DNA from 4 places in the Yersinia entomophaga genome. Region 1 is predicted to be linked to each of the others. Evidence: predicted binding sites of a transcription regulator. Region 1 holds the regulator's gene; each other region holds the start of a gene.

Region 1 (8,115 bases):
CAGCGCTACGCTGGAAAATTTGATCGAAGCTTTCGTGCTACGCGAAGGAACCGACTATGGCGAACAGGAACGATCGTTGGAACAAAAAGTGGCCGACGTACGCCGCCAGTTAGTCAGCGGCGAAGCCGTATTGGTGTGGTCGGAACTGCATGAAACAATCAATATTATGCCTAAAGCGCTATTTCGTGCCGGCTCAGAAGAGCAAGAATAATCCGTCACTCACTCTGTTATTTCACCGTGGTGTCCAACGCGATACCACAGTGAAACAAGATGACAAAACCGCCGCTTTGCCCTAAAAGTAACTATCAGCTATTTTTCTTCGGCCATTATCCCCAGCTCATTACTGGCAGATAAATCATAATAATCCTTTGAAAAATATAACAATAACTCAGTACCCTACGGAGCAGAACCCCTATGTCAGCCAAACATCCGGTGATTGCAGTAACAGGCTCAAGCGGTGCAGGAACCACAACGACCAGCCTGGCTTTTCGTAAGATATTTCAACAACTAAACATACGAGCAGCCCAAATCGAAGGGGACAGTTTCCACCGCTACACACGCCCGGAAATGGATGCAGCGATCCGCAAAGCGCGGGATCTTGGCCGCCACATTAGCTATTTTGGGCCTGAGGCGAATGATTTCGGTTTACTGGAGCAAAGCGTGTCTGAATACGGCGAGCACGGCCGAGGACGCTCACGCAAGTATCTGCATACTTACGACGAAGCCGTTCCCTACCATCAGGTGCCTGGAACTTTCACTCCTTGGGAGCCACTGCCAGAACCCACCGACGTTTTATTCTACGAAGGTTTACACGGCGGCGTAGTGACCGAACACCATGATGTAGCTAAACATGTCGATCTGTTGGTTGGCGTTGTCCCAATAGTGAACCTTGAGTGGATACAGAAACTGGTTCGGGATACCGGTGAGCGTGGCCATTCACGAGAAGCAGTGATGGATTCCGTGGTGCGTTCGATGGATGATTATATTAATTACATCACACCTCAGTTTTCCCGAACTCATATCAACTTCCAGCGGGTGCCAACTGTAGATACATCCAATCCTTTTGCAGCCAAAGCTATTCCGTCTTTGGATGAAAGTTTTGTGGTGATCCATTTCCGCGGGCTGGATCAAATTGATTTCCCTTACCTTTTGGCGATGCTGCAAGGTTCATTCATTTCAAATATCAATACATTGGTTGTTCCCGGCGGAAAAATGGGGCTGGCAATGGAATTAATCATGGCGCCTTTGGTACAACAATTATTAGAAGGAAAGAAAATCGGCTGATTCCGGCAGAGCCAATCAATACGTAACCTCTAATAAATGAAGACGGCTATCATTTGATAGTCGACTCTTATCAGTGAATAATCCATATAAAAATAATAAACAAAATCATAATTAAATACATCAACAAATTAATCACTTTTATTTAAAATAAAACAGTGCTAGTTTTTATTCGCCCATTACTGTTTCATACCCAATAAGCCATGCTGGAAAAACTTAAGGAGTGTATAAATGGAAATAGCGGATATTGGCCGTACTGCACTTATAGAGACCGATAGATTAAGAAGAAATGGAAGCTGCGTATTTTCCACATGTGAATATAGCAACCCGACTGGCAGCCATACAGATAGAATATTCATTCATGCAATAAATGAATTGGAAAACAATATTATCTTCTTTCCCACGGGCTAAAAGATAATGGCTCAATTGCGAAAATTGAGTACGCAATCTTGCCCCTAGCTCTAATTACCGTTTTATTATGCTTTTCAATTTAGTTATCGGAAGCAGTGGGTTAGCAACCCCCTCTCCGGCTCAGCGTTTTATCGGTATTCCCAACATGATTCTCTGTGCTATTGGTACAGTTCTATACATCACAGTATCAAAGAAGGTGTTTCTATATGGCTGGCACACCCATGAGCGCCTAACGCTAAGGAATATCATTACATGACTAATCGCCGCTATTTATTTAAGCAACAATAGAAATTTATTACTGATAGATAAATATCACGCAGCACCTATTTCTAGGCTTATTATCGTAGAATATATTTTTGTTTTTTATCTTATTCAGATAACCATGTTCTATTTAACAGGTATTCAGGTGTCGCTAAATTTATTAACACTACCTATTTTCACATTGTTATTGTCGTACCTCGACGAACGTATTCTGATTTCATCAAGGAGTATTTTTTCATTAAGGTTCATACTGGCAATGTTGCTGTTTATGTCCGTTTATAAATTAAAGACCATTCGATAACATGGAGTTAAACATGATTAAAGTCGTCATTGTTGATGGTTTTTCTTCCGGAAAATTTCTGGCGAAGGAACTATTTGATGCGGGTTGCTTGCTATTACACATTTCGTCTAGCGCTGATTTACATGATTACTACTATTATGGGTTTGATTATTCGATCTATTCGTCGCTACTCACCCATCAAAACTTATCCGATACCAACCAGGATGTTGCGCTATTCGCCCCCGATTACATCATTGCCGGAGCTGAAAGTGGCCTTTTGCTCTGCGACGAACTCAATCATCGCTTTGGTTTGCCTTTTGCCAATGACTATAACCATAGCGAAGCCCGCAGAAACAAATATGCCATGATTGAAACCATTACCCATGCCGGTTTAGCTGCCGCACGACAAACCACCGCCAGCGAATGGCCAGCCGCCGAACGTTGGATTAAATCTCATCACGGCTACCCCGTCGTACTAAAGTCGTTGGCCAGCGCAGGCTCTGAAGGCGTATTCATTTGCCATTCTCAGGCAGAGGCTGAAGACGCATTTGTTCAAATAATGGGTAGCTACAGCAAATTAAATGCGGTTAATCAGCAGGTGTTAATTCAGGAATATCTCGAAGGCGCGGAATACGTGGTGAATATGGTTTCACTGATGGGCAGACCGCTGGTAACTGAAGTTGTCCGTTACACCAAACTTCGTCTTGCTTCAGGGCGGATTCTTTATGATATCGATGAAATTCTGGATGCATCCTTCGAGCATTATCAGGCGCTGGTTAGTTACACTCGCCAGGTAATTGAGTCATTAGGAATTCGCAATGGCCCTAGCCATGCAGAAGTGATGTTAACAACGTCGGGGCCTAAATTAGTCGAGGTGGCCGCCAGAACGGACGGAATTCTGCGTCCTACCATATCGGCGCGTACCACCGGATTGGGGCAAATTTGTGCCACGGTTATGGCAATCACCGCACCGACGCAGTTTCTGTCATTTACCGAATGCCATCCGTCATACCAGCTACAAAATTACTCTTACAATATCGGCCTGATTAATAGACATAAAGGTATCTTCCATCAGCAGGATTTTTTATCCGAACTTCTTACTTTACCGTCTTTTTCACTGGCTGATTTTTATGTAGAAGAAGGTGATGCTATTGGGGTCACTCAGGATGTTTTCAGCCAGCCAGGTGCTATTTATCTGGTTCATTCTGACGCAGAAACCATTCGCAATGACTATCTAACGATCAGGCGCCTGGAAAACGACGGCGTTTATCTTAAAAATGTATAGGAATAAATACGATAACAGCCTGATAGAAAATCAAAAAATTGAACCGCGGCGATTGACTGCGAAATATGAATCGCGGTGAGTAAGGGAACAGCGGGGGATTTAACGATTTAAGATGTTTGAGTCTTTGAGTCTTTGAGTCTTTGAGTCTTTGAGTCTTTGAGTCTTTGAGTCTTTGAGTCTTTGAGTCTTTGAGTCTTTGAGTCTTTGAGTCTTTGAGTCTTTGAGTCTTTGAGTCTTTGAGTCTTTGAGTCTTTGAGTCTTTGAGTCTTTGAGTCTTTGAGTCTTTGAGTAGCAGTTTCCGGATAAACAGGCAGTGATACAAGCAATTCTGTACGTATATGAATCCTATAAATACAACGCCCGGAGCGAATAAACCGGGCGTTGATAAATATGGTCAGGTTAGAGAGCGAATTTCAAAACTGTGGGTGATTTTGGCAGCCTTACCCAACATCAGGGCTACCGAGCAGTATTTCTCCGCGGAAAGCTCAACGGCTCGCTCGACGGCTTTTTCGGTCAAATCTTTACCACTGACGACAAAATGCAGGTTAATCAAGGTAAACAGGCGAGGGGCTTCCTCCCGACGCTCGGAGGTCAATTTTACTTCGCAGTCGTGCACATCGTTGCGCCCTTTTTGCAAAATGGACACCACATCGATAGCGCTACAGCCACCGGCCGCCATCAGCAACATTTCCATCGGGCTTGGGGCTTTATCTCCGGCGTTACCATCCATTAAAACCTGATGACCAGAGGCGGATTCACCCAAAAAAGTCAGACCTTCAACCCATTTTACTCGTGCCTGCATACCCGTCACTCCCTATTAGCTTTTCCGAATCAGACTACTCTTTCATTCATAAAGTGGCAATGTAACCAGACCCTCATCATGCTGAAGCGATACAACACAAGACACTGGCCTCATCCTGTGCTACAAACAGAGCCGAAGAGATGTTTCTTAGAATAAAAAGGGTAGAGATCAAGACTCAGTGAAGGGTCTCTATCTGAGATGTATATTGGCTATACCTTTCGGTAGTTGAGCAAATTAATATGCTAATAGAAAGTGTATTTTATAAACACGCCGTACAGGGAACTCTGAGCCCTGTTAAGTTAGGCAGCGATAACAACAGAGGATAACAGCGAATGGTTCTCGGCAAGCCACAAACAGACCCAACTCTCGAATGGTTCCTGTCTCATTGCCATATTCACAAGTATCCATCGAAGAGTACGCTGATTCACCAGGGTGAAAAAGCCGAAACGCTTTACTACATCGTGAAAGGTTCCGTTGCGGTTCTGATCAAAGATGAAGAAGGTAAAGAAATGATTCTCTCCTATTTAAACCAGGGGGATTTCATCGGTGAGCTTGGATTATTTGAAGAAGGCCAAGAACGTAGTGCTTGGGTTCGTGCAAAAACCGCCTGTGAAGTGGCTGAAATTTCTTACAAAAAATTCCGTCAGCTGATTCAGGTTAATCCAGATATCTTGATGCGTCTGTCTTCGCAGATGGCGAATCGCCTGCAAATTACATCCGAGAAAGTGGGCAACCTTGCTTTCCTTGATGTGACCGGGCGTATCGCGCAAACGCTGCTTAATCTGGCAAAACAGCCTGATGCAATGACACACCCAGATGGGATGCAGATTAAGATTACTCGCCAGGAAATTGGCCAGATTGTTGGCTGCTCCCGCGAAACCGTCGGTCGAATCCTGAAAATGCTCGAAGATCAAAACCTGATCTCTGCGCATGGTAAAACGATTGTCGTTTACGGCACCCGTTAATTACCTAAAAAAACCGGTTCCCTGTGCTTAACATGGCACCGGTTTTTTCTTTGTCTGCATATGGACGACGGATATTGACCTGATGTGGCGTCGGCTGATTTACCACCCTGAAGTAAACTATGCATTACGGCAAACGCTGGTGCTGTGTTTGCCTGTGGCTATCGGTTTGTTGCTCGGTAATTTGCAGCTTGGCCTGTTATTTTCCTTAGTCCCTGCCTGCTGCAATATCGCTGGCCTAGATACCCCCCATAAGCACTTCACCAAACGCTTAGTCGTTGGCGGAACTTTATTCGCCCTCAGCAGTTTTCTGATTCAACAATTCCTGCTGTGGCATATTCCCCTCCCCCTGATTATGTTTGGCCTGACTCTCATTTTAGGCGTTAACGGAGCCATCAGCCCCCTGCACGCCCGTTTATTGCCCGCTGCGCTAGTCGCTGCGATATTCACACTAAGCATGATTGGCCGCTTCCCAATTTGGCACACTCCGCTACTTTTCATCGTTGGCACCGCCTGGTACGGGCTATTTACCGGCCTGTGGTTCCGCCTGTGGAAAGAACAGCCGATGCGAGAAACCCTGAGCCAGCTATATCGCCAGTTAGCCGATTATTTAGAAGCCAAATACAGTTTGCTGACTCAACATATCGATCCGGAAACCGCATTGCCGCCGTTGCTACAACGCCAGCAGGGCGTAATGGATTTAATAACCCAGCTTTATCAGCAACTTAATATGCTTCCTCATACTCATAAAAGGGAGCAAAAGCGGCTACGATTAATGTTTCAGGTGGCGCTGGATTTGCAGGAGCACATTACTGTCAGTCTGCACCAACCGGAAGAAGTGCAAAAACTGGTGGAACAAAGCCATGCAGAAGCGGTCATCCGGCGGAATGCGCAGGTCATTGCTCATCGTTTGCGGGTCGTCGCTGATAATCTTCTGTATCACCGCCATGAATTACAGCGTTTTACCATGACCAACGAGCTGGCAGCGCTGGAAAAAATCGCCGGACAGCACCCGGATAATCCGGTTGGCCAGTTTTGTTATTATCATTTCCGTCGCATCGCGCGCTTGCTGCGTAACCAACGGCCGCTCTATCGGCGAGATTTAATGTCGGACCAACACCGGTTGCCGTTCTGGCCAGCGCTCGCCAGTTATCTTTCGTTTAAATCCGTCGCGCTGCGTAATGCCGGCCGTCTGGCCGTTACGCTAGCCGTCGGCAGCAGTTTGGGAATGGCATTTAATCTGCCTAAACCCTACTGGATTTTATTGACCGTGATGTTGGTCACCCAAAACGGTTATAACGCGACGCGGGTAAGAATTCAGCACAGAGCCTTGGGAACGTTGGTCGGGCTGGTTATTGCAGCCGGTCTGCTGCAACTTCAGCTTCCACAAGGTACCACGCTGACCATTATGCTGTTTATCACGCTAGCCGCGTATTTGGTTCTGCGGAAAAACTACGGCCTGGCGGTCATTGGGCTGACTATTACCGCCGTGTATACGTTGCAACTGCTGGCACTCAATGGCCTGCATTTTCTGGTTCCGCGCCTGATTGATACTCTGATTGGCTGTGCGCTGGCCTTTGGGAGCACCATCTGGCTGTGGCCGCAATGGCAAAGCGGTCTGCTGCGTAAAAACGCTCATCAGGCACTGGAAAGCGATCAAAATATCCTGCAGTTATTACTCAAAAAGACGCCTAACCTTGGCGAGCTGGCAAATGAACGAATGCAGGTTAATCAGGCACATAACGCGGTGTTTACTTCCCTTAATCAGGCAATGCAGGAACCGGGCTTTAACTCCCGTTATCTGGCCGATATGCGTCTGTGGGTGACTCACAGCCAGTTTATCGTCGAGCATATCAACGCGATGACAATTCTGGCGCGGGATCATTACATGCTGACAGAGAAACTGGCGGAAGAGTATTTACAGCGCTGTGAAATTGCGTTGCAAAGCTGTCAGCAGCGGTTGGAATACGACGGGCCGAGCAGCGAAAATAGCTTTATGCGTCCACCAGAGCTACATCCGGATATGCCAATCACCGAAATGGAACGCCATCTCAGGCGCATTTTGTCCCATCTAAGCGTGATGCACACCATCTCGTCTTTAGCCTGGCGACAACGACCACATCATGGCATTTGGCTGAGCAGAAAGCTTCGGGATAGCTGAGTGTTTAAAAAAACACTAGCGGAACATAATTGAGGAATAAATTACCGGGCTGATGAGGCGTCCTAATTACAGGACGCCACTGACTAACTTTTGGAGATGCACATCTTGCAGTTGCCCAACGCCAAGCCGATTCATACTGTCTCTGTGATGACCACGCAACAAAGCGGCGACTTGCCGTTATTCAGCGTCTAGAACTGCGGCAACAGCCTGCGCAAATCGCGCCATACCCTGCTCGATGTCTTCTAATTCAATCACTAACGATGGTGCAAAACGCAGCACATTCGGCCCGGCGTTTAAAATCATCAATCCGTTGGCCGCTGCTGCGGTCAGGAAATCACGCGCCCTCCCATGATACTGTGGCTTCAGCTCAGCGCCGATAAGCAATCCCATCCCGCGAATATCGGTGAACAGATCGTATTGCTTCCCGATAGCCGTTAATGCCTCCGCAAACAGGTCGTGACGCTGCGCTATGCCATCTAACACCTGTGGGGTATTAATCACATCCAGCGCCGCTTCTGCCACTGCACAGGCCAAAGGATTACCCCCGTAAGTCGTACCGTGGGTGCCAACGGTCATCACCGAGGCAATTTCCTCCGTTGTCAGCATTGCGCTGATTGGGAAACCACCACCCAGCGCCTTCGCCGTGGTCAGGATATCCGGCGTAATGCCGTA
Region 2 (8,115 bases), 890 kb from region 1:
TCACACCACATGGGGAGCTTTTACCTTTCCCTTTATCTTTTTAGCTACCGATCTGACCGTGAGGATTTTTGGTGCGCCTTTAGCTCGCCGCATTATTCTCTCAGTGATGTTACCTGCATTGGTAATTTCCTATCTGGTTTCAGCCCTGTTCTTTCAGGGAAGCTGGCAGGGATTCCCCGCGCTCACTAGCTTTAACGTGATGGTAGCCCGTATCGCCGTAGCCAGCTTTATGGCCTACGTATTAGGGCAGATTCTGGATGTACAGGTATTTAACCGCCTGCGTCAGCGCAGCGCCTGGTGGGTTGCACCTACGGCAGCGATGTTCTTCGGCAATATCAGCGATACGCTGGCCTTCTTCTTTATTGCCTTCTATAAGAGCAGCGATCCCTTTATGGCGGCCAATTGGGTCGAAATCGCCTTGGTAGATTATACCTTTAAGCTACTGATCTGCCTCCTATTCTTTCTTCCTGCCTATGGTGTAATGCTGAATATGCTGCTGAAATATTTCGCCAGTAGAACGGCGTCGCAGCCAGCGGTACAAATCGGCTAATCTACCACCTGCCGGTTAATGGCGGCCCGCCTACGGCCGCCAGATTCTTCTGGAATTCCGTGTAATACCTGCCTACTCACAATTCTTTACCGAGGAGCCTGTTGCTTTTATCCGCTGAATAAGGTGCGATACGGGTCATTCAGTCAAGGTTAAAGACTCTCATCCAGAAGGAATTCCCATGAATAAGATGACCAAACTTTTCGCCGTTGGTTTATTGGTTACCGGGCTAAGCGCCTGCGATGTCAAAAACGACAACAACGTTGGCCAGCCGGTGAGTTTATTGGAGGGTAATATCGCCCTGGTTCTGCCCACCGAATTTACCGATCAAAGCGATAAAATCAGCAGCCCTTCCAGTAATAAACGCGTTTATGCGACCAAAAACGGTGAAAAAGCCGTAGTGATCATTTTGAATGAAAAAGACACCGCCGGTTTGGATGTATTGGCTCAGCGTTTGATCGAACAGCAAAAAGGTCGCGATGCCAATCTGCAAATCGTCACCAATAAAACCATTCAGGTTGACGGCAAGCCGTTGCAGCAACTGGATAGCATTATCACCAGCGGCGGCCAGAAGGCTTATTCATCGGTCGTTATGGGTAACGTCGATAACAACAGCATGACGCTGCAAATTACCGTTCCAGCCGAAAATCAACAGCAGGCGCAGACCGAAACTGAATCCATTATCAGCACCCTGAAGCTGAAATGAATGCAGATAATCCCGCAGCGGAGTTGTAACGCTCCCTGCGGGGTTTTCTCACCAAATTTGAGCGCCACTGCGGCGCTCTGATTGTTTACGCTAACGCGCGAGCCAGTAGCGTAATCGGATGCTCACATTTCTTGCTGGTCGACATTTCAATCTGCCATTTACAGGTTTCACAATCCGTAATCACCAAATCTACCCCGCTCTCCTCAATCTGACGAAATAACGAAGCGCCAATGCCTTGCGAAGTGGCGTAATTCTCAGATTTAAACCCATAAGTACCGGCAATTCCACAGCATTGAGAATCCAGCGTAATCAGTTCGACGCCGGGAATTCGACGCAGCAACGCCAGTGTATAAGCAGTCCAGCCCATTTTCTCCATATGACACGGCGTATGGTAAGCAATGCGCAGCGGCAGGCGTTTCAGCGGTAATTCCCGCCCCTGATCCAGTAAACGGTAAAGATAACGAGTTGCCAGTTCAACGCGATCGCGCACCGGCGTGGTATCCACATCCAATAAATGAGGATATTCATCTCGTAGAGTAAAAGTACAGCTGGAAGAAGTGGCAACCACCGGAATATCCCGCGTGATGACCGCATCTGTCAGCGATTCCAGATTAACTTTAGCCTGCTTTTTAGCCTGATCGATAAAGCCGTTGGCAATCAAAGGGACGCCGCAGCACTTTTCTCGTTTGAGCAACTGCACGCCGATATTCATTGCATTGAAAACGCTGATTAAATCTTTCCCCAGCTGCGGATGATTGTAATTAACAAAGCAGCCGTGGAAAAACGCCACCTGTTCGGCATATTGTTGCTGTTTAGCCGCCTGCTGACGATACCAGCGGCGGAAAGTACCAAAAGAGTATTTAGGCAATTCACGGCGATGATCGATTTTCAGGGCTTTATCCAGCAAGTGACGCACTGGTTTTAATCCAGTGATAGCATTCACTACCGGTGCAAATGGCGTCGACAAAGAGCCCATTAAATCGGTATGGCTTAAAATAGCGTCACGCAGTTTTGGTTTATTACTGCTGTAACTGGCTTTAGCACGTTGAATAATGTCGCCGATTTTAACGTCGGAAGGACAAGCCACTTCACAACGTTTACAGTTGGTACAATATTTCAGCGCTTCGTCATACAGCATCGGATCTTTTAATCGCAGACGTTCGCCATCAGGCCCTGCCTGCTTTGGCCCCGGATAAAGCGGATTGACCTTGGCTACCGGGCAATAAGTGGTGCATACCGTACATTTAATGCAGCTTTCGAAGCTGTTATCCCGCGGCAAACTCATAGTTTAACCTCCGTGGCATCGGTAATCTGCTGAGCAGCGAACAAAGCACTGGTTAATGACACACCGGCACCGCAGCCTTGCTGTAGGGGGTCATAGCCGCCCAACACCGCTCCAATCGCATAAAGATTTTCCAAAGGCTCGCCGCCGCGCATAGCGCGTAACTGCTTATCGGTCTGCACGCCGAACTGTAGGTAAGGCTGAGCATCAAACATGTCGCTGCGACTCCAGTCCGCCCGATTACTCAGAGAAAGCATATCCAGCCCTAAAATGGGTTCGTAAACCCGATCGAATCCGGCAATCAATCCGTTGCTAAAGAAACTGCCGCTCGCCAGTACGACATGAGGCGCTCGTAGCGGAATATCTCCGTGGTTACGGCTATACAAGCCGGTGACACGATTACCCTCGAGTTCAGCTCGTAGTACCGAATCTCCCGGCATGACTAACCCACCAAGATGTTGAAAACGTTGGCGTAATTCCTGGTGCAGACGCATACCCAATAACGATGGAGGCAGAGTCGGCAATAGCATAATCGGCTTGCCGACCGCCAGTCGCAGGGCTTCCAACTGTACCGGATTATCCAGACCGATACAGGCGGGCAATAAAATCGCCTGAGCGTGCGTAGACAAGCGGCTCAATTCTTCAGCCAAGGGAGGCAGGCTTTCCGCCAAATCCAAAACGCGGGCGATATTCACCGCGCGAAATTCACTAGGATTATCACGCAGCCGATCTAATGCCGGCAAATGCATATAGCTGGACGTCGCCGCGACGCCCTGCGCCTGTAAGGAATCCGCCACCATCTGCGGCTGAAAATCGAGGAATCCTTCAATACCGATAACGGCAATTCGCTCCCAAGGTAAAGTTCCGTTCAACGGTGTAGTGGGAATTTCTGCAGGACTGAGCCACGTTGGGCGTTGACTGCCCAGCGGCGTAATGCGCATGTGGTTTTCCGCCGCACTACCGACAAAAGAAAGGTGGCAACGCTCCAGTAATTTCTGCGCTTCATCCACCAGTTCGATGACCACCGCCCCCATTTTGCTGTAAGGATGCTCAGGTGCCTGTGCCGCCAAGGCTTCTAATGCCGTAAGAGGCTGGCGCACTTCGCTGCCATCAGGCAACTGAGCCAAAAGATCGAGAGAACCGGATGAAAAATGCAGCGCACTTTGCCCGGCGCTGACGATGGCGCAAGACTTTCCCTGCTCCGCCAGACGAATACCGCAGGTTAGCCCCGCCAGCCCGCCGCCAATGATAATGGCATCAAATTTCATCGCTTTTCTCCTGCGCCGATGGAATCGCGGCAGTCTGGTGACCCAGCCCGCACAGTCCTTGATATACCCAACTGGTAAATTCACTTTCCCGCAGCGCATCGCCCCAGGCAATTGGACGGACGCCTTTCCAGCGCTCGTTGAGGAATTGGGTCAGTTGCTCGCGAGATTGCTGTGGCGTGGTGACATTAAAACGATTTAGTAAGCCAGCGGCACGACAGGCGCAGAGTTCACCCTGACAGGTTCCCATCCCGACGCGAGTGCGTCTTCGTAAATCCAATAAATTGTTTACCGTGAGCGATTCGACGGCATAACGCACTTCACCTGCGGTCACAGCTTCGCATTCGCATACCAGGCTATTATCCAGCCGATTACCGTCCAATAATTGAGTGGCTCTATCTCCGTGACGATAAACCGCAGAGCCGCGAATACTGGCTGGCAGAGAAACAACCTTACGTAAAGTCTGTTCTGCGGACTGGCGAGAACCGGGCAGCGGCTCTTGTGCCGTGGTGCAACTGGCCTGATGCCCCAGTTTTTCACACACTTTATCCGTCGCCCATTCTGCCATTAACCGGTAAGTCATTAATTTGCCACCAGTAATGGTGATAAAACCCTCCAGCCCATCGCGGCTGGCGTGATCCAGCAAAACAATACCGCGGCTAACGTTACGGCCGCTCGGATCGTCGTCGCTGGCGACCAGAGGACGAACGCCAGCATAGGCGCGTAAAATGCGGGTTGCCGCCAGTTTCGGCGACAGTTTCGATCCTTCCCGAATCAAAATATCCACTTCCTGTGGCGTGACGATCATGTTGTCTATCTGGTCATAATCAATATGCGTTGAGGTCGTACCGATCAGTGAAATAGTGTCTCCCGGCACTAAAATATCGGCGTCGGCCGGTTTGCGGCAACGGTTAATCACCATGTTATTAATGCGGTGCCCCAAAATCAGTAACGCGCCTTTCGCAGGGAACATTCGCACTCGCAGATCGGCATACTCGGCAATGTGTTGCCCCCAAATGCCTGCGGCGTTAACCACGATTCGGGCATGAATTTTATACTGGCGCTGGTTTTTGTGATCGAAAACGCTCACGCCGGTCACTCGGTCACCCTGACGGATAAGACCAATAACTTCATGATATGTCAGTACATTAGCGCCATGTTCGCGAGCGTCCAGCATATTGGCGGCGGTGAGACGGAAAGGGTCAACGGTGCCGTCAGGTACTTTAACTGCACCAATCATGGCCGGATTGGCCGCCGGTTCCATTCGCAGCGCCAACGCCGGATCGATCGCTTCCGCGTCAATACCCGCCAACTGGCAGCGGGTGATAAATTGCTGCTGATATTCGAGAGAATCTTCTGGCAGCGTGATAAACAAGCCATTGGTTGGTTCAATACAGTGGCGGGCAATACGTTTGAGGATACGATTCTCTTCAATACATTCTTTGGCTGATTCGCCGTCGGTTACCGCATAGCGCGCGCCGCTGTGCAGCAAGCCGTGATTCCTGCCAGTCGCACCGGTAGCGATGTCGTGTCGCTCCAGTAAAATACAGCCTAACCCACGGCGGGCGCAGTCTCTAGCTATGCCCGCACCGGTGGCGCCGCCGCCAATGATGATGACATCCGTTTCGCTGTAAGGAGAACTGTTCGTCATGAAAGACCCCACTCTATAGACAACCGCCTGGCGGTCAATTTTACATCTATTGAGACACAATAATTAGGGTCATTGTTTGATAAGGAACAAAAACGAACCAAAAACGAAAACCAAATGATGGATAAAAACCATGATTGTGATCAAAGTCACACAGGAGCACCCACTTTTTATTTCAAATCGTTAACCAATCGCTCAAAATCGCACCCGCTTACATAAAACTGTAACAATTGCGCCATCCCTCACAGATAAACAACGCGTTTTTATCTAGCATTGCGCTCGTTATAGAACATAAACGATAACCAGGTTGGCAGTTCAACCACCCGCTAGACACCAGGCTATGCTGGGATCAAAAAGTACGTATAACGCCATTGGAGGCACTCATGTTGAGTATATTTAAGCCTGCGGCTCACCAAGCCCGGCTGTCAGAAGATCGGATTGATCCGACTTATCGCCGATTACGCTGGCAAATATTTATGGGCATCTTCTTCGGTTACGCTGCCTATTATTTGGTTCGCAAAAACTTTACATTGGCCATGCCGTATTTGATCGAGCAGGGCTTCTCCCGTGGGGATTTGGGTTTTGCCTTATCCGGTATTTCCATTGCTTACGGTTTCTCTAAATTTATCATGGGTTCGGTTTCCGACCGCTCAAACCCACGCGTGTTTCTCTCCGCCGGTTTGATTCTGGCCGCCGCCGTGATGCTGTTTATGGGCTTTGTCCCTTGGGCTACCTCCAGCATTGCCGTGATGTTCGTTCTACTCTTCCTGTGCGGTTGGTTCCAGGGAATGGGCTGGCCTCCGTGCGGTCGAACCATGGTTCACTGGTGGTCGAAGAAAGAGCGTGGCAGCATCGTATCCGTTTGGAACTGCGCCCATAACGTCGGTGGTGGTCTGCCGCCATTGCTGTTCCTGCTGGGGATGGCCTGGTTTAACGACTGGAAAGCCGCGTTATATATGCCTGCTTTCGGTGCCATTTTAGTGGCGTTGATCGTTTTCGGTCTGATGCGCGATACCCCTCAATCCTGCGGTTTACCACCGATTGAAGAGTACAAAAACGACTATCCAGACGATTACTCGAAAGAAGCAGAAGAAGAACTGACGGCTAAACAGATCTTCATGCAATACATTCTGCCGAATAAATTGCTGTGGTATATCGCCATTGCCAACGTATTCGTATACCTGCTGCGTTACGGCATTCTGGACTGGTCACCAACCTACCTGAAAGAAGTGAAACACTTCGCTCTGGATAAATCCTCATGGGCCTATTTCTTGTATGAATATGCCGGGATTCCAGGAACGCTGCTGTGCGGCTGGATGTCCGATAAAGTGTTTAAAGGTAACCGCGGTGCAACCGGCGTGTTCTTTATGATACTGGTCACTATTGCCACCATCATTTACTGGCTGAACCCGGTCGGCAACCCAGGCATTGATATGGCCTGTATGATCACCATCGGCTTCCTGATTTATGGCCCAGTAATGCTGATTGGTCTGCATGCGCTGGAACTGGCACCGAAGAAAGCGGCAGGCACTGCGGCGGGCTTCACCGGTCTGTTCGGTTATCTGGGCGGATCGGTTGCAGCTAGCGCCATCGTTGGTTATACCGTTGACTTCTTCGGTTGGGACGGCGGCTTTATGGTGATGATTGGCGGCAGCATTCTGGCGGTTCTATTACTGATCGTCGTTATGTTCAGCGAGAAAAAACATCACGAAGAGATGGCAAAAAACCGCGCTAACTAAGGCTCGGTAGTCAATCTCAGCGTTTCAGGCCGTGCCGTTATCTTTGGCGACACGGCCTTTTTTGTACCCTAAAACCAAAAGTGGAGTAGGTAAACCATGCAAACTCACGTTAAAGCCTTGGTAGCTGGCATTATTCTGGCCTCATCAATGGCCGGAGTAGCTCAGGCCGCAGAGAAAATTGTCATCGCACATCGCGGTGCCAGCGGCTATTTGCCAGAACATACCTTACCGTCGAAAGCGATGGCTTATGCTCAGGGAGCCGATTACTTAGAACAAGATTTAGTGATGACTAAAGATAATGAGTTGGTGGTTTTACACGACCATTATCTGGATCGAGTTACCGATGTTGCGGAGCGCTTCCCAGATCGGGCGCGTAAAGATGGACGTTACTACGCCATTGATTTTACTCTGCCAGAAATCAAATCCCTGAAATTCACCGAAGGTTTTGATATCAAAGACGGCAAAAAGGTACAAAGCTACCCGGGCCGGTTCCCAATGGGTAAATCCGATTTCCGTGTGCATACCTTCCAGGAAGAGATCGAGTTCATTCAAGGATTGAATCACTCAACCGGTAAGAATATCGGTATCTATCCAGAAATTAAGGCGCCGTGGTTCCACCGTCAGGAAGGAAAAGATATCTCTGCCAAGGTGCTGGACGTGCTAAAAGAGTACGGTTACACCACCAAAGGAGACAAAGTTTATCTGCAATGCTTTGATGCCAATGAACTAAAGCGAATTAAGAACGAGCTGGAACCGCAAAAAGGCATGGATTTGAAACTGATTCAGTTGGTGGCCTATACGGATTGGAATGAAACCTATGAACAACAGCCAAACGGTAAGTGGGTAAATTATAGCTATGATTGGATGTTCAAACCGGGCGCGATGAAGCAGGTCGCACAGTACGCTGACGGTATTGGGCCGGATTATC
Region 3 (8,115 bases), 490 kb from region 1:
TCAGCCTGAAATTGTAGCCTCGTCATTGCTGACTGAATCGGGTCAATTTGCTGAAACGGGGAAAATCTTACCCGCCGAGAATATGCCGTTAGCAAAGGGGCTTATTTTACCGGCTAAGCTTAGAAATAAAGTGGCGCAGGTGATTTCTGATTTCACTCCACCGGTCAAAGCAAAAAAATCTAAAGGTGATAAGGCGTAATGTCAGGTTCTAACAGCAGCGCAGCTTATTTTATTGATACTCACTGTCATTTCGATTTTCCGCCGTTTAGCGGAGCGGAGGTGGCTAGTCTGACATCGGCTGCGCAGGCGAACGTTCGGCAAATCATTGTACCCGCTGTAGAAGCCGAATATTTCGATCGCATACAGGCTTTAGCTAATGATTATCCGGCGCTGTTTGCCGCTCTGGGAATGCACCCGCTGTATATCGACAGGCATCAGGAGCCGCATCTGACTTTACTGGATCAGCGGCTGTCGCAGAGATCGCCAAAAGTGGTTGCAGTGGGCGAGATTGGGCTGGATCTGTATATGGAAAATCCGCAGTTCTCTCGCCAATTGGCGTTATTACAAGCGCAGCTTAAATTAGCTAAACGGTATGATTTACCAGTGATTTTGCATTCTCGCCGCACTCACGATCAACTGGCCGCGGCGCTGCGTAAAGCCGATCTGCCGCGCACCGGTGTAGTACATGGTTTTGCCGGCAGTCTGGTACAAGCGCAGGCGTTTATTAAATTAGGCTATTACATCGGCGTGGGTGGCACTATTAGCTATGAGCGAGCGCAGAAAACCAGAAAAGTGATGGCCGAGTTACCGCTGGAAGCGCTGTTGCTGGAAACCGATGCGCCGGATATGCCGCTGGCCGGTTTTCAGGGACAACCGAATCGCCCTGAACGCACGGCGGACGTGTTCACTGTGCTGTGTGAATTACGATCCGAACCAGCGGATGTCATTGCGCAGCAGCTTTATGCCAACAGTGTGCGTTTGTTTAATCTTCCTCCGGCGTAATACCTTTCATTTCACCGCGCAGTTGTGCTGACTACCTCCATTCATCCCCGAGACTTAGTCGGCTAAGCTCCCAACCACTCACTCAGCTGCCGCGTGGCTGCAACGAAAAATGAACGGATGGCTAACAACGGGCTGAACGTCATTGAAGCCCCTGAATGAGTTACTTAGCGTGGTAACATCCTAACTACTAATAACGGCTATAATTATGTGAATCTGATCACGTTTCCAGTCATTTGGTTGCTTCTTTGTGTGTTTATTTGTGACAGGGATTGTTTGCGATTTGAGCCATGACGCTATAATCCCCCCGAATTCAAAAAAGAAATATGTGGTCTGAACGCATATTAAATCGTGTCATTCTCCATTTAATACATACACAGGGAACATCAGATGCAACCCATCATGAGTTTGGTCGGGATGGCGGTACTGATATTAATTGCTGTCTTACTCTCGAGTAACTTTAGGGCTATTAATATCCGCACCGTCGTAGGCGCTTTTATTATCCAGATTGGCGTCGGAGCATTGGTTTTGTATGTGCCGATCGGTCGCCGTATTTTGGGCGGAATGTCCGAAGGCGTAGCGAATGTGATCGCCTATGGTAACGAAGGGATTTCATTTATTTTCGGCGGACTGGTCTCCGACAAGATGTTTGAAGTTTTCGGCGGCGGTGGCTTTGTTTTCGCCCTGCGCGTTCTGCCGGTTATCGTCTTTTTCTCCTCACTGATCGCGGTACTTTATTACCTCGGAATCATGCAGCTGGTGATTCGCGTACTGGGTGGCGGCCTGCAAAAACTGCTGGGGACTTCCCGCACTGAATCCCTGTCGGCTACCGCGAATATCTTCGTTGGTCAGACAGAAGCGCCGTTGGTGGTACGTCCGTACATCTCTACCATGACACAATCTGAGCTGTTTGCCGTGATGTGCGGTGGCCTGGCGTCGGTTGCGGGTTCAGTATTGGCGGGTTATGCGCAAATGGGCGTGCCGTTGGAATACCTGATTGCCGCGTCCTTTATGGCCGCGCCAGGTGGCTTGCTGTTTGCCAAATTGATGGTGCCGGAAACTGAAAAAACGCACGATCACGAAGATGCAACCAAGCTGATTCCTGAAGCCGATCGCCCAGCGAACGTCATCGATGCAGCGGCAACCGGTGCGGCTTCCGGTATGCAATTGGCGTTGAACGTGGGTGCAATGCTGTTGGCATTCATCGCGTTAATCGCTTTGTTGAACGGCATTTTAGGCGGTATTGGCGGCTGGTTTGATTATCCGCAGCTCTCGCTGGAATTGATTCTAGGCTGGGTATTCTCGCCAATTGCTTTCCTGATTGGCGTGCCGTGGAGCGAAGCGACGGTGGCGGGTTCCTTTATCGGTCAGAAGATTATCGTCAATGAATTCGTGGCCTTTATGAACTTCGGTCAGTATTTGAAAGCCGATGAGTTGGTTATTGCCGCTGGTTTGCCAGTACTTTCCGATCATACCAAAGCCATTATTTCTTTTGCTCTGTGCGGTTTTGCCAACCTTTCATCCGTGGCAATTCTGTTGGGCGGTCTGGGCAGCATGGCGCCGAATCGCCGTCATGACATTGCTCGTTTCGGTTTGAAAGCGGTGGCAGCAGGGACTTTATCTAATCTGATGAGCGCCACCATTGCCGGTTTCTTCCTGGCTCTGTAATTCATATCGATTTGTAAAATATAATATTCTGCAAAGGTAGATTGTTTGTAGAATAGCGTGCTGGCGGGGACGGTTATCACCCGCCAGCCTGTTTTTCCCTTCCGGTGACTCAGGCCGTTTGTGCGTATTGTCATCACCGTCGTCGCACGGAATTAGATGAATAGGCTATTCTTGATGCGAGAGCGAAAGATAGTCTGCACTTATCGATAAATCAGGTTATTTTGTGACTCAATTCACATATAATTCAGACCTGTTACAAATAACTATTAATTAATGTGAGTATTAACACATCTCATTTGAGCGCTTCATGCTCAAATAGAGACAGCTGGCTTTTCTTGTGGAAAAGCTAAGTGCGGTGAGATGGATCTCAGTTGCCGCTGCGGGAGCAAATCCCAAGGGCGCTATCTTCAAGGAACCAAGTCCGCTCGCCAACGTGTTGAGCTGCATGGCCTGGAATTTCCATAGGAAATTGCCGTCAGTTCATAAATGAATGCTCGGTTTTGGCGCGGTGCCGAAGCTGAAATAGAGTTGGAGAGTTTTATGACCGATTTAACCGCCAGCGCGAAACGTGCGCTCAGTTTGATGGATTTGACCACTCTGAATGACGACGATACCGATCAAAAGGTTATCGATCTTTGTCATCAGGCAAAAACCCCTGCGGGTCATACTGCGGCTGTCTGCATTTATCCTCGTTTTATTCCGATTGCTCGTAAAACGCTACGGGAACAGGGTACCCCTGAGATCCGTATTGCCACAGTGACCAATTTCCCGCATGGCAATGACGATATCGACATTGCTTTGACCGAGACCCGCGCGGCTATTGCCTACGGCGCCGATGAAGTAGACGTGGTGTTCCCATATCGCGCGCTGATGGCTGGTAACGATAAAGTGGGCTTCGAGCTGGTAAAAGTGTGCAAAGAGGCCTGTGCCGCCGCCAACGTATTGCTGAAAGTCATCATCGAAACCGGTGAATTGAAACAGCAACATTTGATCCGTCAGGCTTCTGAAATTGCGATTAAAGCGGGCGCTGATTTCATTAAAACCTCAACCGGGAAAGTACCGGTGAACGCGACGCTGGAAAGTGCGGAAATCATGATTCGCACCATTCACGATTTGGGCGTAGGCAAAGAAGTCGGCTTCAAACCTGCTGGCGGTGTGCGTACTGCAGAAGACGCGGCTGCATTCCTGAAACTGGCGGACGGTATCATGGGCGAAGGTTGGGCGGATGCGCGCCATTTCCGCTTCGGTGCATCCAGCCTGTTAGCCAGCTTGCTGACCACTTTAGGTCATCACAGCACAGCCAAACCCGGCGGTTATTAATTATTGCAGATGCACGACGGGCACTGCGCCCGCCGTGTTGCTATTGCTGAAAAGGCACAATGCGCTTTTCGATTTCCCATTCAGGTCAAGCAGGGGGATGCCTTGTTTCTGGCACAAGAAATTATTCGTAAAAAACGCGACGGTCTGCCGTTGAGCGAAGAAGAAATTCGTTTCTTCATCAATGGTATTCGCGACAATGTTGTTTCCGAAGGGCAGATCGCCGCTTTGGCGATGACCATTTATTTTCATGATATGAGCATGCCTGAACGCGTGGCGCTGACTATGGCAATGCGCGATTCCGGTACCGTGCTGGACTGGAAAAGTCTCAAGCTGAATGGCCCTATTGTGGATAAGCATTCTACCGGTGGCGTTGGCGATGTGACTTCGTTAATGCTCGGCCCAATGGTAGCGGCTTGCGGCGGTTATGTTCCTATGATTTCAGGCCGTGGCCTGGGCCATACCGGCGGTACACTGGATAAGCTGGAGGCCATTCCTGGCTTTGATATTTTCCCGGATGATAATACTTTCCGTAAGATTATTCAGGATGTTGGCGTCGCAATCATCGGCCAGACCAGTTCATTGGCTCCGGCGGATAAACGTTTTTACGCCACTCGCGATATTACTGCGACCGTGGATTCCATTCCGCTGATTACCGCTTCTATTCTGGCGAAGAAACTGGCGGAAGGCCTGGATGCGCTGGTGATGGACGTTAAAGTCGGTTCTGGTGCCTTTATGCCAACCTATCAACTGTCCGCAGATTTGGCGCAGGCGATTGTCGGCGTTGCCAACGGCGCGGGTTGTAAAACAACGGCTCTGCTGACTGATATGAATCAGGTGCTGGCATCCAGCGCCGGTAACGGTGTGGAAGTTCGTGAAGCCGTACGCTTCCTGACCGGTGAATATCGCAATCCGCGCTTGCTGGAAGTGACGATGGCGCTGTGCGTCGAAATGTTGCTTTCCGGCGGGTTGGCGAACTCCGAAACCGATGCGCGCGCTAAGCTACAGGCGGTATTGGATAACGGTAAAGCGGCAGAAGTCTTTGGTCGCATGATTGCGGCTCAGAAAGGCCCGACTGATTTCGTTGAACGTTACGACAGCTATTTGCCGGTGGCGATGCTGAGCAAACCGGTCTTTGCAGAAAAACCGGGCATTATCACCGCGATGGATACCCGCGCGCTGGGGATGTCTGTGGTAGCGCTGGGCGGCGGTCGTCGCCGTGCTACCGATTCAATCGACTACAGCGTTGGCCTGACCGATATGGCGCGTCTGGGCGATAAAATGGATAGCGAACGTCCGTTGGCAGTGATTCATGCCAACAATGAAAGTGACTGGCAGCAGGCGGCTGATGCAGTACGCGCGGCCATGACGCTGGGTGACAAAGCGTTAGAACAAACGCCGGTGGTTTATCGTCGGATTACCGAATAAGCTTTCTTTATTCACTACGAATTTGGCGCAGTAAGGCATGTTGGCCGTACTGCTCCCACAGCGTGAGTTCACGCAGGAGAAAATGATGAAACGTACATTTATTATGGTATTAGACTCATTTGGTATCGGTGCTAGCGCTGATGCTGGCAAGTTTAACGATGAAGGTGCCAACACCCTCGGCCACATCGCTGAAGCCTGTGCCCGCGGTGATGCTGATATTGGACGTAAAGGCCCGCTGACGTTGCCGAACCTGAGCCGTTTAGGGCTGGGTAAAGCCGCTGAAGAATCCTGCGGTACTTTCCCTGTGGGTCTGGATAAAGATGCTGACATCATTGGTGCCTATGCTTACGCCAGCGAATTATCTTCCGGTAAAGACACTCCGTCAGGCCATTGGGAAATTGCAGGTGTGCCAGTTCTGTTTGATTGGGGCTATTTCAGCGACGTTGAGAACAGTTTCCCGCAGGAATTGCTGGATAAACTGGTTAAGCGCGCCAACCTGCCGGGCTACCTAGGCAACTGCCATTCATCCGGTACTGTAATTTTGGATCAGTTGGGCGAAGAACATATGAAAACCGGCAAGCCGATTTTCTATACCTCTGCTGACTCGGTTTTCCAGATTGCTTGCCACGAAGAAACTTTCGGACTGGATCGTCTGTATGAGCTGTGTGAAATCGCTCGCGAAGAGTTAACCGAAGGCGGCTACAACATTGGTCGCGTTATCGCTCGTCCGTTTATCGGCGACAAACCGGGTAACTTCCAGCGTACTGGTAACCGCCACGATCTGGCCGTTGAACCGCCAGCGCCAACCATTTTGAAAAAGCTGGTTGATGAGAAACAGGGTGAGGTGGTTTCTATCGGCAAAATCGCCGATATCTACGCACACGTGGGCATCACTCACAAAGTCAAAGCTACCGGTATTGATGCTTTGTTCGACGCTACTTTGGAAGAAATGAAGAAAGCGGGCGATAACGCCATCGTCTTTACCAACTTCGTGGATTTCGACTCTTCTTACGGCCACCGCCGCGATGTGGCAGGTTATGCCGCCGCGCTGGAACTGTTCGATCGCCGCTTGCCAGAATTGCTGGAATTGGTGAAAGATGACGACATTATCATCTTCACCGCTGACCACGGTTGCGATCCAACCTGGCCGGGTACCGATCACACCCGTGAGCACATTCCAGTGCTGGTTTACGGTCCCAAAGTGAAACCGGGTTCTCTCGGTCATCGCGATACTTTCGCTGACATCGGCCAGACCGTCGCGAAATATTTTGATTTGTCACCGATGGATTACGGCAAACCAATGTTTTGATTATCTGCGTCGGACCGTTTATGGCGGTCGACCGGTGATTTTATTTAATATTTTTGATTTATAAGGAAAATAATTATGGCTACGCCACATATCAATGCTGAAATGGGTGATTTTGCTGACGTTGTCCTGATGCCAGGGGACCCGCTGCGAGCAAAATTCATCGCAGAAACCTTCCTGCAAGACGTGCGTCAGGTTAACAATGTGCGTGGCATGCTGGGGTTCACCGGTACTTATAAAGGCCGCAAAATCTCGGTAATGGGTCACGGTATGGGTATTCCATCCTGCTCAATCTACGCGAAAGAACTGATCACCGATTTCGGCGTGAAAAAAATCATTCGCGTGGGTTCATGTGGCGCAGTTCGTAACGATGTAAAACTGCGTGACGTTGTGATTGGTATGGGTGCCTGCACCGATTCCAAAGTTAACCGTCTGCGTTTTAAAGATCACGATTATGCGGCTATCGCTGATTTCGATATGGTGCGTAACGCTGTTGACGCCGCTAAAGCCAAAGGCGTTCCAGCACGCGTCGGTAATATTTTCTCCGCTGATTTATTCTATACGCCAGACCCACAAATGTTTGATGTAATGGAAAAATACGGCATTTTGGGCGTGGAAATGGAAGCTGCCGGTATCTACGGCGTAGCGGCAGAATTTGGTGCTAAAGCGCTGACTATCTGTACCGTTTCTGACCATATCCGTACCGGTGAACAAACTACCGCAGAAGAACGCCAAACGACCTTCAACGACATGATTGAAATCGCGTTGGAATCTGTTCTGCTGGGCGATAAAGAGTAATAGCCCGGGCTACAATTTCTTCTGAGCCGCACACTCCGCTGCGGCTCTTTTTTTATCAATACTTTCTGTTTCTCTGTTTCTTTCTATATGCGTCAACAGGTTCCAGATATCACCCCTGAACATTGGCTACAAGCGCAGCGTTTGGTTGAGATATTTTGGCTTCGAGTGGCTGATCATTCAGCTATCTGTTTGGAATTCAGTGCGATAGCATTGCCAAATGCAGGAAAAGTTGGCTCACTCACGCCACGTATCCAACGCATGGCCTGAACCTACTTTTTGACCTGCGATTCCTCGGTTCTTTCCGTAGATTTGCTGGCAGTTGAATCCGCATTGGATGATTCCCCTGATTCGCTGTCTTCTTCTACCGGCGTATTGGCAGTGAGCAGATAAGGCGATTGCTGCCAGCGGCTACGGCGATGCTGCAATAAGGTTCTGGCCAGAATAATACCGACCGCCAGCGCGACCAGAATCATTAAACGCAGTAAGTTGGTGGTGTTATCCACCTGCTTGGATTCGGTTGCCAGTACGTGGGTATCCAACGTCATGCGCAAAAAGCCGCTAGGCCCGTTCTTGCCGGGAATCATCTCCACAATCTGATG
Region 4 (8,115 bases), 2.0 Mb from region 1:
TGTAACAGTGAGTTCTATGCGCTGGCCGTATGACACTTCCAGCGTATTGCCATCGGGATCGGCAAAATACGCCCAATAACCGACGGGTTCACCGGAATCTTGCGGTGCAGATCGCAGACAACCCTCTGCGCTAGCCAGAGCAACCAATTCATCGACTCGTGCTCGACTCGCGCAGGCAACGCCGAGGTGTCCGAAAGGCCCTAACGCTGTGTCTTTTAGCTCCGGAGATTGCACTAGAACGATAGCAAAGGGGCGACTGTGATCGGTCATCCATGCTACTTCCATACCGGGTTTGCCTCCTGCCCGACGGTGAACCAGGGTCATTCCGGCGTAGCGCTGATAGAAATCCAGACTGATATCAATATCTTGCACCACTAATGCAATGTGGCTTAGCCCTAAATCGAGCGAATGATTGGTATCGATTACAGTGGTTGTCATAAGTATTTCTCCGGTTAATAACTTGAGGTTCTCTTCACCGGTCAAATGATTCATTATTCACTCAATGATTGATAATCGATATTTTATCTAGTGAGTATTCATTACATGAATAATTTGCGTGCCATAGATCTTAACCTGCTGGTTATATTGGATGTTTTGCTCATTGAACGGCACGTATCCCGAGCGGCTACGCGGTTGCACATGAGCCAACCAGCAGTGAGCCACGCGCTGAATCGGCTACGTTATTTGCTGGATGATCCGTTGCTGGTGCGTGCGCCCGGTGGTTTTCAGCTTACCCGTCGGGCGCTTGAGTTAGTTGAACCTTTGCAGCAGGTCCTGGAGCAGGTTCGACAATTGGTAGGTTCTGCTCAATTTGTTCCAGCGCAGGCTAGCCAAAGCTTTCGCATGGCGTTATCTGATTATGGTGCAGCCATTGTGCTGCCGGGGTTGCTTCAGCGGTTACGCCAGCAGGCTCCGGGCATCGATCTGGTGGTGGTGCAGCTCAGCAGGGAGCAGATGGTTGAGCAAGTGCTTGCGGGGCAGTTAGATCTGGCGCTGGGTGTGTTTCCCCATTTGCCCGCTGGGTTAAGCAGTTGCAGGCTATTTGAAGAACATTTTGTCTGTGTTGCTGATGCGAATCATCCATTGGGGAATGAAAAGCGCCTAACGCTAGATGATTATCTGGCTCAGCCGCATTTGCTGGTTTCTATGCGTGGCGAAAGTGCGGGAGAAGTGGAGGCGGCACTGACGGAATTGGGCCTTCGACGACGGATTGCCGCAATTATGCCGCACTTTCTGGTGGCACCGCAGGCGGTGGTGGGGACGGATTTACTTTTGACGATCGCCAGCCGGGTCGTAGCGACTCAGCCAGAATCAATGAGGCTACAACGCCTTGAGCTGCCTTTTGTCGTACCGAGCTTTGATTTTGTGCAAATCTGGCATCCACGTAATAGTCACAAGGAAGATCAGCGTTGGCTGCGGCAGCAGGTGGTGGAAAGTCTCTGAAAACGAGCGCCCCGGCGAGGAAAGAAAAATCCGGGGCGGTTAAAGCGGTTAGAAAGTCGCGCGGCGAACGTCCGTGCAGCCGATAGCCGCCAGCGTGGCCTGAGTTGCATCCCACTGGCTTAATACCGGCGTTGCAGGTTCAGCCAGAACCGCGCGGCGCACAGTCAGACAATCGCTACCGGACATATTCATCAGAATCAGCGAGGCCTGAAGTGGAGGCAAGCTTGGGTTAAAAGCGGCATTTTCCGCATAGCGTCCGGCGAAAATTGCCCCCTTTGTATCTTCCAGAGCGACGCCGCTGTGCGCCTGGCTATAAGGTGCATGGCTGCGGTTAGCGGCCTCCAGAGCGGCCTGAGCCAAAGCGTCGCTATCATTAAGGTGATAACCGTGATCGACCGAATCCATCAATAATGTGCTGATTTCCAGATCGTTAGGGCCAAATGAATCAGGCAGATAGTCACCAAGCGTTGCCGCTGGACGACCTGGTAGATGGATATGTAAACCGGTGCCGCTGTTTAATTCATTCATAAACTGACGACAATGACCGCACGGAGTGTAATTTACGGTAATGGAGACTAAACCGCCTTCTCCCCGCAGCCAGGCGTGGGTAACGGCACACTGTTCGGCGTGAATGGTTTGTTGCAGCGGTGCGCCGTTGAATTCCATATTGGCACCGAAATACAGATTGCCGCTTTTACCGCGAGCGATTGCCCCTACTTTAAAATGGGATATCGGCGTGAGTGAGCAGGCGGCAGCCAGCGGTAACAGGGCGAATGCCAGTTCTGCATCATTCAGCCCACTGAGAGTTTTTACCGTTTCGACTTCTGCGGCGGTAAGCATTGCAGGGAAATGATCGTTGCTCAGCAGTGGCTCCAGGGCGGATTGCAATGCTGTTGGCAGCTCTGCCAGTGGGGCGCGAAAACGTGCTTGCATAGAAATTCTCTCCAATATTAACGGGAAACTATTTTAGGCAGCTTGCGCACTCTTAATTGTGATGTAGATCTCGTTGTATATGAAATTTATGCAATGAATATATTAAATGAGAGATTTATCTCAAATTTATATGCTTAAAATTGCTTATTTGGTGTTCATTGCGCTTATTTAGCCGATTAAACCTGTTTGACCGAATAGCCTGTTTAACCGAATAAATGCAGCAATATCGGGAACAGGAACGGAGCCAACAATGAGGTAATGATCCCGCAAATCACCAATGCCAGTGAGCTAAATGCGCCTTCTTGAAAATCGACTTCAGCGCAGCGGGCGGTACCCAATGCGTGAGAAGCGGTCCCCATAGCTAACCCGCGGGAGGCTTTAGTGACAATTCTTAGCCGATTAAACAAGGTATGGCCGAATACTGCCCCTAAAATTCCGACAAAAATCACGCAGACGGCGCTGATAGCCGGAATGCCGTTTATAGAATCTGCCACTGCCATCGCGATAGGCGTGGTGACAGACTTCGGTAATACCGATGCGGCGATCTCCGGTGTTGCTCCCATCCATAAGGCTATCGCGGTGCCGCTGACCATCGCCGTGATGCTGCCGATAAAACAAATGGTGATAATGGATTTCCAGCGTGCGCGGATCTGGTGCAATTGCTCATACAACGGAAAAGCGAGCGCCACTACTGCTGGTTGCAGCAGGTCATTCAGAATTTTGCTGCCTTTAAAATAATTGGCGTAGGGCATATGGGTCAGCAGCAGCAAGGGAATGATGATGACCATAGATACCAGCAATGGATTGAGCAGTGGCATTTTCAACCAAATCGCCAGCTTACGCGCGCCAAAGAACACCAGCAGCGTTAAAGGCAGCGACCACCAGATATGCTCCATTATTTGTCCTCCGACTGTTCATCTACCGAACCGACGATCTTGCGTTCCCGATGGACAAACTGCGAGCTGTAACCCACCACGATCATGACCACTAACGTACTGATAAAACACGACACAATAATAGGACCAAACTGTTTACTGAGCTGGTCGTAATACTGCATCACGCCGACACCAATCGGTACAAAAAGCAGTGCCATATAGCGGATCAGAATATGACAGCCGGGTTTGACCCAGCGAGACGGCAGGATTTGCGAAGACAGCAGGGCGAACAGAATCAACATGCCAATAATACTGCCCGGAATGGTCATTGGCAGCAGCGCGGACAGTGCGTTACCCGCCCATAAACACAGGTAAATAAAGATAAAGGCCCGTAGGTATTGCCAGCAAAGTGTAATCACATTGCGCATAATAAGTGTCCTAAGTAACGGAGGCATTCATCATACAATTATGCCGAGAAATGTGCTACCGATCACACCATGAATTATATCTATGCTTTTATGCCATTTGCGATGGCACACTTTCGTGACGCTGGCATGACTCGCGCCCGGTTGGGCTAGATTTTTTCTGATGATTGATTAAATACATTATCCTGCGCTTTTGCCAACTGATAACCGCGATAGAAAAAGGCCAAACCGAGTAATGCTGCCACCATCAGCATCACAAACATCATTTCCGGCGCGGCGTAGGCCAGCAAAAATCCGCACATCACCGGATTGATAGCTCCCCCCAGATTGCCTAGATTTTGTGCCCCGTAATAGCTGCCTTTCAAATTCGCAGGAGCAATGAAGTCGATGAATAAATACTCCACTGGAATCACGATAATCTCGCCAAAAGAGAAGATGGTCATCGCTAGCATCCACATCGGAATAGAACCCTGAGCGGTCATAAAGCCTAACAGACCCACAATAAAGAACAGAGTACCGAGCATCAGCCAGCGTATTAGGTTCTGCTGATTCATACGACGACTTAATAAATACTGGAACGCAATCACAATCACGGCGTTGACCGTCATGATCGACCCTATCACCTGATAGGCAAATTTCGCGTTGGAAACGGTGATCAAATATTGCGAAAGGTAGCCAGTAAATTGCCCGAAGACGACGGCGCTCAACATGCTGCCGAGCGTGAAATAGACCAAGCGTTTATCCTGACGCAGAATGCGGAACGTTTGGGCGAAATTCAGCGGCGCAACGCTTTTGAGTTCAAGACTATCTTCCCGCTCTGGCGGGATGCCGAATTTGTCTAACAGAAATATCAGTGTGATAGCGACGGCTAAAGCCAGGCCACCAGACATCAAAAAAGGCAGCATAGGGCTGAACGCCGCCATCAGCACGCCCAGCGCCGGGCCAACCGCCCAGCCAACGTTAACTAACGTATAGTTTGCAGAGAAAGCTTTGATGCGCTGAGCCACCGGTAGCCAATCGGCGAAGCAGGCTTTGACCGCAATGCTAAATACCGAATAGGCCGAATGTAGCACTGCCAGCACTAAAATAATCCACGCCGGTTGTTCAATCCACGGCAAGGCAAAGAAGGTGAGGGCAAACAGGGCAATAGCCACAAAAATCAGATGATTTTTATTAAACTTATCGACCAGAAAACCGCCGTACAGGCTGGCAATAATCCCCAGAGTCAGGCTGGCACCCAAAACTAAACCGACGCGATCCGGCGCTAGCTGGAAGTGTTCTGCCAGATAAATGGTAATAAAGGGCAACGTAATGGCACGCCCAATAGTCAACACTAATGAAGACAGCAGAAGTGTGACCACCAACGGAGGAAATCCTTTCATAGTGTTATCTTTTTATTATGTTAATTGAATGTGACAATGGCTCAGGCAGATACCATAGACGATTGTAATAATAAAAAGAGAGGGGGAACGGAAAATATTTTTAGAAACAGCAGATCAACCTGAATCGATCCGCTGGTAGCAGCGCGTTATCCTAAATATTCGATAATAGAAAGACCGCCGTTGTAATCCGTACTGTAGATAATTCCTTGCGCATCGACAAAAACATCGCAGGATTGAACTACCTGCGGGCGATCCGGTCGCTTATCCATCATTTTAGTCGGCGCAGCGGGCACCAATGCGCCGGTTTCCCTCGGCTGGTATGGATTACTGATATCGTAGGCTCGCACACCGGCATTTTGGTAGGTGGCAAAAATCAGCGACGAGCTGATAAAACTGCCGGGACGGTTTTCATGCAAATTATGTGGGCCGAAATGTGCGCCTTTTTTGACGTAATCCCGTTCATTTGGTACCGGAAAGGTGGAAATACTAATGGGGTTACTCGGCTCGCGAATATCAAAGACCCAAATGTGCTTTTCCCCGTCTTCCTGATTATCCAATACCGCTTCGTCCAATACGATCAACAGATTTCTGTCAGGCAACGGCAGTGCAGTGTGAGTGCCACCGCCAAAAGGTGGGCTCCAGTTACGATGGCAAATCAGTTTTGGCTGGTAGCGATCGCTGACGTCCAACAGCGTCAAACCGCCGTCGCGCCAGCTTCCGTAGGCGGTATCCCCGCTGATAATGGCATGGTGCAGCGCATAGCGCTGACCGTCTGGCCAGCTTGGTGTTTCTCCGCCAGCGCTATGCATGCCCGGTAGCCAATAACGGCCAGCCACCGCTGGATTGCGTGGATCGGCCATATCGATAGTCAGGAAAATATAATCGCTGTAACCATCCAATAAGGCTGAAACGTAGGCCCAACGTCCGCCAACGTAAACTATTCGGTGAATTCCAATTCCATCCAACGGTAAAAAGCCGATTTGTCGCGGCTGGTCGGGAATGGAAATATCAAAAATTCGTAAGCCCGCGCTCCAGTTTCGCTCCCCCTGCCGGGTATTGACGGTTTTGCCTACCGATTGAGTGTAATAGACTTTTTCCTCGGCAAAACTAGCGTCAGCAAACAGATCTCGGGCATTAATCACCAATAGCAGATCGTCGTGAGTTTGTAGATGCACGTTCCAAGTATTCGGCGGCGCAGGGATAAAACCGCTGGGGCGCGGATTTTTTGCATCCCGAACGTCAACGATTGATACACCTTGAGAAACCATATGGCCGATATAGGCGTAGCCGCGATGCACCATCACCTGAACGCCATCAGGCCGCCCGCCCTGATCGCTATGGCCAATCAGCCGCATATTGCGGCTGTATTCTGGCTTTGGTAGCGAGCTGTGGGTTGTCATAAGTTTGCTCCGCGGTTATTGACCATTTTTGGCCGCCAGCGTGGCGAACCAAGGGGAATTAAAATCGTCAGATTGACCCCAGCCCGGAATAATTTTGCTCAGACTGGCGACGTTAACCGGCCCCGGCTGACTGGCGAGCAGAGCCTGAGGAATGGCGGCCGCGCGGAATTCATAGGTTGGCGGAGTTGCCTCTCCGGCAATTTTTTTCGCCACCAAACGCAGGTTAACCGCCCCAATTAACTTAGGATCAACCGCTACGCTGACTTTCCATGGACTATTTGCTTCGCGCATCAATTGCAAATCTTGATTTGAAATATCAATGCTATACAGTTTGATCTCATCGCGGCCATTTTCTTTCAATGCCTTGTAAGCACCTTGAGTAAAGGCATCCCAGGTGCCCCAAATAGCATCGATTTTTCCTTTTGGATACTTCGCCAAAACCGCGCCCACTTTATTCGCCGTGTCTCCCTGTACGTCAGAGGAGACGGCACCGATAGATTCCAGCTCATGAATGCCAGGATGCTGTTTTAGCAGCGCCTGATAAGCGGCCTGGCGGCGTTCCATCGGCGGGAAACCGGCAACCCATAGCTTGATAATATTGGCGTTGCCGTTGAAATCTTTCACTAACTGGCCGAATGATTCGTTAGTTAATGAGGCGTCATCTTGCTGCGTGAGGGTAACGCCGGGAATATTGCCTGAAACCGCGGTATCAAACACGGATACCGCGATGCCACTGGCGGCAATACGTTTCACCAGTTCGGTAGAATAGGGATCGCGGCCTTGAGACAAGATAATGCCGTCGTATTTTTGGCTAATAGCCTGATTGACGAAATCCTGAAAACGCGCGTCATCCCCGTTACTGAGGAAGGTATCGACTTTAAAACCCAGTTTTTTACCTTCTTTTAATACGCCGGAAAGGAACTGAGTGGTGTTGTCATCCGAACCCAGGTTGCGGATGACCGCAATTTTAATTTGTCCCTGATGATTAGCGATAGCGTTTGGCACCGGCGCCAATGTCGTGCTTTCGGCGGCAAAAAGCGGCAGGGTGATAAGCAGGCTCAAAGCCAGCAAAGGGGGGGCAATTTTCTTCATCAGGGGCTCCGTTGTGATGTTGGTAATGTGTGCAAGCAAAGGGTAATTGATTTTGTTTTTATGGCTACCTTTACGTCTGGACGTCCAGATGGTGTTTTGCATCATAACCAATTATTTTTTGATAAGGAATTAACTTTGTTATGAATTTTTGGATTTATTTATATCTTTTAGTTTGGCAGCAGTCGTCACGCCGTTTGCAGCAATTCTGTTAGAAAAAGGCATATCGGCGGAAAGCTAAAAACCAGCTGAAAAGCGAGGTTAGTCGACTATCGGAAAAGGTGATGAATGGGTACTGCGATATCTATTAAGGATCGCAGAACAGAGAAAAACCTTGTGAATAACAATGTTGTTTTGGTTTTCCAATAAGTACCTATTGATAGCACTGCATTTTTTCTATTTTTGAATTATCTACGGTATTATTGGTCAGATATTGACGTAAAGTTTATGTGATGTTCATTAAGTGAATTAAATAAATAAAAACTAAACAGTAGTTAAACAAAATGGCTTATGCCAGCCTCCTGTTAGTCAATAAAAATAGACAGCGCTAAGGGAATAGAAGTCACCA

What was found. The regulator CRP, encoded in region 1, controls carbon source genes, mostly activating them, when cyclic AMP is high. The targets are predictions, from matches to a motif close to ATGTGANNNNNNTCACAT.
Positions count from the first base shown of each region.
Region 2: a site for CRP is predicted at 5,586-5,603, ahead of glpT (glycerol-3-phosphate transporter). Genes of this name have one in related genera too.
Region 3: a site for CRP is predicted at 2,941-2,958, ahead of deoC (deoxyribose-phosphate aldolase). Genes of this name have one in related genera too.
Region 4: a site for CRP is predicted at 2,433-2,450, ahead of cdd (cytidine deaminase). Genes of this name have one in related genera too.

Region 1 is NZ_CP010029.1:2,492,741-2,500,855, forward strand. It holds gene PL78_RS11490 (YheU family protein) at 1-211, shown strand, start outside; gene PL78_RS11495 (phosphoribulokinase) at 415-1,284, shown strand; gene PL78_RS11500 (ATP-grasp domain-containing protein) at 2,268-3,518, shown strand; gene PL78_RS11505 (OsmC family protein) at 3,913-4,320, opposite strand; gene crp (cAMP-activated global transcriptional regulator CRP) at 4,653-5,285, shown strand; gene PL78_RS11515 (YccS/YhfK family putative transporter) at 5,368-7,443, shown strand; gene argD (bifunctional acetylornithine/succinyldiaminopimelate transaminase) at 7,621-8,115, opposite strand, start outside.
Region 2 is NZ_CP010029.1:1,607,340-1,615,454, forward strand. It holds gene PL78_RS07335 (7-cyano-7-deazaguanine/7-aminomethyl-7-deazaguanine transporter) at 1-550, shown strand, start outside; gene PL78_RS07340 (DcrB family lipoprotein) at 729-1,253, shown strand; gene glpC (anaerobic glycerol-3-phosphate dehydrogenase subunit GlpC) at 1,339-2,538, opposite strand; gene glpB (glycerol-3-phosphate dehydrogenase subunit GlpB) at 2,535-3,803, opposite strand; gene glpA (anaerobic glycerol-3-phosphate dehydrogenase subunit A) at 3,793-5,451, opposite strand; gene glpT (glycerol-3-phosphate transporter) at 5,832-7,187, shown strand; gene glpQ (glycerophosphodiester phosphodiesterase) at 7,284-8,115, shown strand, end outside.
Region 3 is NZ_CP010029.1:2,987,213-2,995,327, forward strand. It holds gene PL78_RS13575 (patatin-like phospholipase family protein) at 1-199, shown strand, start outside; gene PL78_RS13580 (TatD family hydrolase) at 199-1,002, shown strand; gene PL78_RS13585 (NupC/NupG family nucleoside CNT transporter) at 1,402-2,667, shown strand; gene deoC (deoxyribose-phosphate aldolase) at 3,208-3,987, shown strand; gene deoA (thymidine phosphorylase) at 4,090-5,412, shown strand; gene deoB (phosphopentomutase) at 5,498-6,721, shown strand; gene deoD (purine-nucleoside phosphorylase) at 6,797-7,516, shown strand; gene PL78_RS13610 (YtjB family periplasmic protein) at 7,786-8,115, opposite strand, start outside.
Region 4 is NZ_CP010029.1:445,825-453,939, forward strand. It holds gene PL78_RS02165 (VOC family protein) at 1-438, opposite strand, end outside; gene PL78_RS02170 (LysR family transcriptional regulator) at 544-1,443, shown strand; gene cdd (cytidine deaminase) at 1,492-2,376, opposite strand; gene PL78_RS02180 (CidB/LrgB family autolysis modulator) at 2,580-3,272, opposite strand; gene PL78_RS02185 (CidA/LrgA family protein) at 3,272-3,679, opposite strand; gene PL78_RS02190 (MFS transporter) at 3,826-5,058, opposite strand; gene PL78_RS02195 (LVIVD repeat-containing protein) at 5,205-6,458, opposite strand; gene PL78_RS02200 (sugar ABC transporter substrate-binding protein) at 6,474-7,550, opposite strand; gene PL78_RS02205 (hypothetical protein) at 8,115-8,115, shown strand, end outside.